2 regions of the Arthrobacter sp. CAN_A2 genome follow, and region 2 is predicted to be linked to the other one. Evidence: riboswitches for the same ligand, from Rfam matches in the RefSeq annotation. Region 2 holds a riboswitch; the other holds the start of a gene.
What was found. Region 2 has a riboswitch for S-adenosylmethionine ahead of IWX63_RS03020 (bifunctional o-acetylhomoserine/o-acetylserine sulfhydrylase). Riboswitches for the same ligand answer to the same signal wherever they lie in the genome.
Positions count from the first base shown of each region.

Region 1: linked by a shared signal. The riboswitch ahead of IWX63_RS12280 (LLM class flavin-dependent oxidoreductase) and the one ahead of IWX63_RS03020 (bifunctional o-acetylhomoserine/o-acetylserine sulfhydrylase) in region 2 are both predicted to bind S-adenosylmethionine.

Region 1 covers NZ_JADOUS010000008.1:153,390-157,594, reverse strand. The annotation lists gene IWX63_RS12285 (SDR family oxidoreductase) at 97-750, opposite strand; gene IWX63_RS12280 (LLM class flavin-dependent oxidoreductase) at 976-2,364, opposite strand; SAM riboswitch class IV at 2,401-2,514, opposite strand; gene IWX63_RS12275 (SDR family NAD(P)-dependent oxidoreductase) at 2,804-3,562, opposite strand; gene IWX63_RS12270 (GNAT family N-acetyltransferase) at 3,688-3,903, shown strand; gene IWX63_RS16945 (N-acetyltransferase) at 3,849-3,977, shown strand.
Region 2 covers NZ_JADOUS010000002.1:164,189-168,393, forward strand. The annotation lists gene metX (homoserine O-acetyltransferase MetX) at 1-232, opposite strand, end outside; gene IWX63_RS03020 (bifunctional o-acetylhomoserine/o-acetylserine sulfhydrylase) at 239-1,555, opposite strand; SAM riboswitch class IV at 1,636-1,752, opposite strand; gene IWX63_RS03025 (VOC family protein) at 1,964-2,605, shown strand; gene IWX63_RS03030 (CPBP family intramembrane glutamic endopeptidase) at 2,693-3,496, opposite strand; gene hutI (imidazolonepropionase) at 3,538-4,205, opposite strand, start outside.

The sequences.
Region 1 (4,205 bases), on a different contig from region 2:
GACCGCACCCACCACACACCAAGCGCCATCGTCGCCCGGCCCACACAGAAGGCGACGCCCTCAACTGGGCGCCGCCTTCACCCCGCTGAGACCGGACTACAGTGCGGCCTCGATGGCCTCAGCGACCGGCGTCTCACCGCTGTTGAACTGGATGGTCTTGTCCACCGTGCCGAGGTTGCCGAGCACGACGGCCGCCACGAGGGCGACATCGTCGCGGGCCACCGAATCCTGCTGCGGCTTCGCGGACACCTCGATCTTCCCGGTTCCGGGGTCCGTGGTGAGCGATCCCGGCTGGAGGATGGTCCACGCGAGTGTCGAGTTGCGCAGGTGCTCATCAGCCGCAGCCTTCGCCTCCCCATAGTGGAAGAAGCCGTTGTCCTCCGGAACGCCATGATCCTTCCGTGCACCGAGGTAGGACACCATGACATAGCGGCCTACGGACGCCTCCCGGGCAGCATCCATCGAACGGATCGCAGCATCCCGATCCACGGCATACGTGGCTTCGGGGCTCGCACCACCTGCACCGGCAGACCAGACGACTGCGTCGTGGCCACGGAAGACATCAGCCATCTGCGCCACCGACAGTTCGGAGACATCGGCCACCACGGGGGTTGCACCTGCCTGCTCGACGTCGCCGGCGTGGTCCTGGTTGCGGAAGATCGAACTGACCTGGTGGCCCTGGCTGGTGAGGATCTTCGTGAGGTGCAGTGCTACTTTTCCGTGCCCACCGATGATGGCTACGCGTGACATGGGAACTCCTTCTGTCGAGTGACTGGTCGTCGGATACCTTGTCTTCGACGCTAGTCCTCCATGGTCGGGCTGGCCACCTTCCCGTGATCGTTCCGCCGCCAGCGCAGACCTATTCCCAGGTGCCATCACCAAGTGGCAGCGCCGCTCGTTTCCGGCTGATGCGTTGGAACCGGACGGGTCCAAGCGCCAACCCGGCCCAACGTCACCAGCCGATCCGCCGACACGTCAGGGTCGGACGGGCTGAAGCCGATACTGCGCGCCGCGGTGCTCGTCCGGCAGACGATCGCCCTTCCCGAAGAGCTTCTGGCGCAGTGTTCCTTCCGTGTACTCCGTCGGATAGGCACCACGCTTCTGCAGTTCCGGCACGACGAACTCGATGATGTCCTCGAAGGTCCCGGGCGTGATCGCATAGGCGAGGTTGAAGCCGTCGACATCGGTCTCCTGGACCCATGCCTGAAGTTCATCGGCGACCTGCACACCTGAGCCGACGATGCGCGGCCCCAGCCCCCCGATCCCCGCCGATTCGGCGATGTCGCGCACAGTCCACGGCGAGCCGTCGTCGTTCACCTTCTGGAAGTTCGCGACGGCGGACTGGATGGCGTTGGACTTCACGTTGCCCAGCGGCTCGTCCGGATCGTAGACGGAGAGATCCACGCCGAGCCATCCTGAGACGAGCACGAGGGCCCCCTCGTAGCTGACGTACTGCTGGTAATCCGCGTGCTTGGCCTGGGCCTTCTCCTCCGTCTCGTCCGTGATGACGGTGAGCAGCGTGTAGATCCGCACCGAGTAGCGATCACGGCCTTCGGCCTCGACCGCATCCCGGATCTTCCTGACGACGTCCTTCAGCTTCTCCTTCGTGGGCGCAGCGACGAACACCGCCTCGGCGTTGCCGGCCGCGAAGGCGATGCCACGGGAGGACGCTCCGGCCTGGAAGATGACCGGTGTCCGCTGGGGCGAGGGCTCACTGAGGTGGATTCCCGGGACCTTGAAGTACTTGCCGTCGTGGTTGATGTCATGGACCTTGCCCGGATCGGTGAAGACACCGGTCTCGCGATCGCGGACCACTGCGTCGTCATCCCACGACCCTTCGAGCAGCTTGTAGAGGACCTCGAGGTACTCATCCGCGTGGTCGTAACGCGCGTCGTGCTCGAGCTGATCCTCATGACCCATGTTGCGTGCAGCGGAGGGCAGGTAGCCGGTGACCACGTTCCAGCCGACGCGCCCCTTGGTGAGGTGGTCCAGCGTGGAGAGCCTGCGCGCGAAGGGGTAGGGGTGCTCGTACGCGGTACCCGCGGTGACACCGAACCCGAGGTGCTCCGTGACGAGCGCCATCGCGGAGACGAGCAGGAACGGATCATTGACCGGGGTCTGCGTGCCCTGCCTCAGCGTGGCCTCGTTGGAACCGCCATAGACGTCGTACGTGCCGAGGACATCGGCGATGAAGATGCCATCGAACAGTCCCTTCTCCAGGGTCTTCGCCAGATCGGCCCAGTACCTCAGGTCCTTGTAGCGCCAGGACTGGTCCTCGGGGTGGCGCCACAGACCGGGCGACTGATGACCCACGCAATTCATGTCGAAAGCATTGAAGCGGATATGGCGCGGTGATGTGGGCATGAAGAATCCTCATATCGGGGCACTGCCGTGGCGGAAGCGCCATACTTGCCCGCACTGCCTGTGCCGGGCCGAATCCTCACCTGGGGCACCCCACTACAGCGAGAGGGTTGCCGTCCAACGAACCAGGGTTTTGCGTTGGAGCTCTTGATTCTGGTGTCGAGCGTAAGTGGGCCCGCACGCCGTCGTCCACCCGCGGCCGTCACGGCGCGTCACGAATCCACCGTCCCTCACGGCGCGGAGAGCGCGTCGAACCAGAGCACAGGAGTTACTCCGAATGTTCTTCTGCAAGCAAACGGCACCGCGTTCATCGCAGCAGCGATCCTCACTCACCTCCGCAGAGGGCACCACCGCGGGGCTCCACCACGCCCTGAGCGCAGAACGGACCGGCAGGTCCTCGCCCACAGCGGGCGTCCATCCCGCCGAGGCGTACTGCCGGCGACTACCGCAGGTAGGACGCCCCGTTGACGTCCACCACGGTGCCACTGACCCAGAGCGGAGCCTCGGTTGCGAGCCACACGACGGTCTGCGCCACCTCCTCCGGCGTCGCGACGCGGTTGAAGGGACTCTGTGCACGCACCGCGTCGCCGGCCGGACTGTCGAGCACGGTCCTGCCCATGTCGGTCTCGACGAACCCGGGCGCGACGGCGGCAGCGAGGATCCCGTGGGGCGCGAGTGCCACGGCGAGGGACTGGGTCATGGAGTGCAGCGCCGCCTTGCTCGCGCCGTAGGCCGGCGTGACGGGCTCCCCCCGATACGCACCGCGCGATCCCACACCGACCAGCCGCCCGCCCTCCGGCCCTGTCGGCCGGTCGAGGAGATGCCGTGCGACGAGCCAGGACAGGTTCGCGGGCCCCAGGAGATTCACGTCCAGCGTGCGACGCCACGCTTCCTGCCAGTCGTCGAAGGACACGGTGTCGATCGGGTGCGCCTCGAACATCCCGGCGTTGTTCACCAGCACGTCGAGCCCACCCAGCCCATCTACCGCCCCGTCGACGATGCGCAGGCAGGCCGCGGGGTCACCCACGTCCCCGACGACCACCACGTGGCCGTCACCCGGAAGCGCATCGCGCACCGCCGTGGCGGCGCGCTCATCACGGCCGGCATGGACGGCTACACGGTGTCCACGGCCGGCGAGGTCATGTGCGATGGCAGCGCCGATGCCTCTGCTCGCACCGGTCACCAGAATGTTCGAAGTCATGGTTCAGACCGTACATCGTGGACCGCGCCGCAGCGGGGAGGGCTGAGTCCTCCATGGAAGAAAAAAGGCCGAACGACCCGAACGGGCACGTTGACCCCGGTCACCACGGATGCGAGGGTGGCTGGATGAGCACCGACGCGGTAGTCCAGATCAGCAACAACGAGGCCGGGAGCCGCTACGTGGCCACCGTCGACGGCGGTCCCGTCGGCACCGCGGCCTACGAACGGTCCTCCGATTCGATCACCTTCACGCACACGGTCGTCGATCCGGACGTCGAGGTCACGGAATCGGCAGCAACCTCATCCGGTACGCACTCGACGACGCCCGCGGGCAGCACCTGAGGGTCGTTCCCCAGTGTGAATTCGTGGCGGCCTTCATCCAGGAGCACGCTGAATACCAGTACCTGACGGCTTAGGCCGTTCCCCTGCTCCCCTATCGTGGGGCCGCGTCGAGGACACACCGCACAGCAGGCTCTGGATACACGGCCCCGAGATCAACGAGATCCGGCTCTGCTTCCTGTCGAAGCAGGCCACCGACCGACGACGGGGCACCGGCAGACCCGGCGTCCCGTCGTCGTCCGGGCTCTGAAGGTCAGAGCCAAGACTCTCGGGCCCGACCCGTCCGAGCTGGACATGTCCGGCCC
Region 2 (4,205 bases):
AGGCGCCCCGCGCCACGTGCGAGCTGCCGGTCAGGGCATGCTGCACGAGGACGGCGTTGGAGCCCTCCCGGTTCAGCCGGCCCCAGGTCTCGAACGCCAGCTGGACGTCGGGCAGCTCACCCCCGGTCTCGAGGACCAGCGGCCCGATCGACGCGAAACGGAGCAGCCCGTCCCCGTGGGGTGGTGCGTCGCCGGTCCAGGAGGGCAGCGGGGCAGGAGGGTACGTGGTCACGAACGGTCAGGCTCCCTTGGCGGCGCGGAAACCCGCATCCAGATCGGCGAGGATATCGGCGATGTTCTCGAGGCCGACGGACAGCCGCACCAGGCCGGGGCGGACGCCCGCGGTGAGCTGCGCCTCCGCCCCGAGCTGGCTGTGCGTCGTCGAGGCGGGGTGGATGACGAGCGAACGGACGTCGCCCACGTTCGCGACGTGCGAGTGCAGCTCGAGCCCGTCGACGAAGCGCTTCCCCGCCTCCAGCCCCCCGACGATGTCGAAGCTCACGATCGCCCCCGTGCCGTGCGGCCCGTACTTCTTCCCGCGCTCGTACCAGGGACTCGAGGAGAGCCCCGCGTAGGTGACGCGCTCGACGTCGTCGTGCCCTTCCAGCCACTCGGCGACCGCCTGCGCGTTCTCCACGTGGCGCTCCATGCGCAGGCTGAGGGTCTCCAGCCCCTGTGCGATGAGGAAGGCGTTGAACGGGGAGACGGCAGCCCCCAGGTCGCGGAGCAGTTGCACGCGGGCCTTGAGGATGAAGGCGAGATTCGCACCGAGGGCGCTGCCCACCCCGAGGTCCCGGGCGTACACGAGCCCCTGGTAGCTCTCGTCCGGCGTGTTGAAGCCCGGGAACCGTTCGGGGTACCGGGCGAAGTCGAAGTTCCCGGAGTCGACGATGACCCCGGCGATGGCGTTGCCGTGCCCGCCGAGGTACTTGGTGGCCGAATGCACCACGATGTCCGCCCCCCACTCGATGGGCCGGATGAGGTACGGCGTGGACAGCGTGTTGTCGACGATCAGGGGGATGCCGTGCTCGTGGGCGACGGCGCTGATGCCTTCGACGTCGAGGACGTCCTGCCGCGGGTTGGAGACCACCTCGCCGAAGAAGAGCTTGGTGTTCGGCCGGACCGCCGCGCGCCACTGCTCGAGGTCGTCGGGGTCCTCCACGAACGTGGTCTCGATCCCGAACTTCTTCAGCGTGTGCTTGAAGAGGTTGTAGGTGCCCCCGTAGAGGCTGGGGCTGGCCACGATGTGGTCCCCGGCCTCCGCGACGTTCAGCACCGCGAAGGTGTCCGCGGCCTGGCCGGAGGCCAGCAGCAGGGCGCCGACACCGCCTTCGAGGCTCGCGATGCGGGTCTCCACGACCTCCTGGGTCGGGTTGCCGATCCGCGTGTAGATGGGCGCCAGTTCCGTCAGGGCGAACCGGTTCGCGGCGCTCTCCGCACTCGGGAAGACGAACGACGACGTCTGGTAGATGGGCAGCGCACGCGCCCCCGTGGCGGCATCCGGCACCTGGCCGGCGTGGATCTGGCGTGTCTCGAAGGACCAATCGTCGGACATGGTGCTCCCTCTGGTCAGGGGCTCCGCGTGTCCGGTGCTCCGGCCGGTGGACGCCGCTCCAGGAGACCGGACCCCGCAGGAGCCCGCGCTTGAACGGCGCCGGAAAGACGCCGGACCTGGTCTTCACCCGGGGCACCCCACCGCGGTTGGAGGGTTGCCGGCCAGCAAGCCGGGGCTGTGTGCTGGCACTCATGACCTGCATTCATGAAAGCCGATCCGGGCGGATCCGGCAACCGTGTGACCCTCCATGAAGCCGCCCGCGGGTGCTCCGCCGGTGGGCTCCGCGGCTCGCACCCGGGACGCACCCGACACGCTCCCACCACGCTCCTGGCCGGCTCCCGACACGCCCGCCTGAAGGTAAGGCAAGCCTTAGTCGAGACCCAGATCACTTAGTGCCAAGATAGCCGCATGCGCCTGGACCATGTATCTTATGCCTGCGAACCTGACGGACTTGCCGCGACGGCCGATCGAATCTCGGCCAGGCTCGGCATGGAGCCGGTGAAGGGTGGTGTGCACCCCCGCTTCGGCACCCGCAACATGATCTTCCCCCTGGTCAACGGCCAGTACCTGGAGGTCGTCGAGGTCCTGAACCACCCGGCGTCGGACAAGGCTCCGTTCGGCCAGGCCGTCCGTGCCCGCTCCGAGGCCGGCGGAGGCTGGATGGGCTGGTGCGTGGCCGTCGAGGATCTCGCACCGTTCGAGGAGCGCCTCGGACGCAGCGCCGTGCCCGGCAACCGGAAGTTCCCGGACGGCCAGGAACTCACCTGGCAGCAGATCGGCATCAAGGGGCTCATCGCTGACCCGCAGGTCCCCTATCTGCTCCGCTGGGACGAGGGCACGGAGGACCTCCACCCCTCGAAGGCCCGCCCCGCCTCTGTGAAGCTGGACTGCCTCACCATCGCCGGCTCGTCCGAGCGGGTGACCGACTGGCTCGGGACGGATGTCGAGAAGACGCTCGACGGCGTGCAGGTCCAGTGGATCGCACCCAACGGGACCCCCGGCGTCATGTCGGTGACGTTCGAGACCGACAACGGACGCGTGGAGATCTAGCGTCACCCGTCACACCCATCGACTCGGAGACGGAGGGACCGGACGATCGTCCGGTCCCTCCGTCCTGCATCGGCAGGGGACGCCCGCTCACGCACCGATCCCCAGCGCCGGCCCGAGCAGCGCGTACCCGACGAATCCCGTGATGTCGATGAGCGCGTGCGCGATCACGAGCGGCATGACCCGCCGCGTCCGCGTGTAGAACCAAGCGAACAGCACGCCCATCAGGACGTTCCCGATGAACGGGCCGAACCCCTGGTAGAGGTGGTAGCTGCCCCGGATCAGGGCACTCGTGATGATGATCGCGGGGGTGGACCAGCCGAGCTCCCGCAGGCGGATGACCAGGTAGCCCACCACGATGACCTCCTCGAGCACCGCGTGCCGGAGCGCGGAGAGGACGAGCACCGGGATGGTCCACCAGTAGTCGTCGAGCGCGGCCGGTACGAGCGCCGTCGTGATCCCGAGTGCGCGGCCCCCCGTGTACACCCCGAGCGTGCCGACGGCGATGATCGCGGCCAGGCCCACCCCGAAGCCGATCGTGCGCAGCGGCTGCTCGAAGGTGAAGCCCAGGCGCCGGACGGCCGAGACGCCGGGCCCGCTGAGCAGGAACAGGACCAGGGCCACGGGCATCAGCGCGAAGAAGATGTCCAGGAGCTGGTAGGCGAGGTCGAAGTACTCGCGGTCGTTCAGCACCGGGTTCAGGGTGGTGGTCTGGCCGGCGAGGGGTCCCCGCGACAGTTTCTCCGCCAGGCTCACGGCCGCGTACACGCCGGACTGCCCGAGCGAGAGCCCGAACACGATCAGCAGTTCGGCGGTGATCCGTCGCCTCGACGGCGGGCCCGTGGGGCCGTCCGCTGCGGGCGGGGCGGTGGAGGACGAGGACTCGGCAGTCATGACGCTATCCTGCCAGCGGATGCCGGGTCCCCCTAGCCCTCCTACCGGACGCGCACGCCCGCGCGCCAGACGGCGTGCACGAGCGGCATCCCGGGCCGGTACGCCAGGTGCGCGGCCGACGGCGCGTTCAGCAGCTGCAAGTCCGCGCGGTGCCCGACGGCGAGGGAACCCACGGTGCGCAGGCCGTCGGCGTCGCGTCCCGTGTGGCGACCCAGCGCCAGGGCTCCACCGTGGGTGGCGGCGCGGACCGCCTCGTGGACCGTCAGCCCCATCTGCAGGACGGCGGTGGCGACGCAGAAGGCCATGGAGCTCGTGTAGGACGTCCCGGGGTTGCAGTTGCTCGCCAGGGCGATCCGGGCGCCGGCGTCGAGCAGCCGCCGCGCGGGCGGGAACGGCTGGCGCGTCGAGAGGTCGCAGGCGGGCAGGCACGTGGCCACGGTGCCCGGCATCCCCTGGGCGTCGTCCGTGCCGGATCCCGACCAGGTCCCTGCGAGCGCGTCGACGTCGGCGTCGGACAGGTGGTTCACGTGGTCGACGCTGGCGGCGCCGACCTCGACGGCGAGCGCCACGCCGGCACCCGGGCCCAGCTGGTTGCCGTGCACGCGCAGGCCCAGGCCCGCCGCGGCGCAGGCGGCGAGGACGCGGCGGGACTGGTCCGGGGTGAAGGCCCCGGTCTCGCAGAAGACGTCGGCCCAGCGCACGTGCGGCA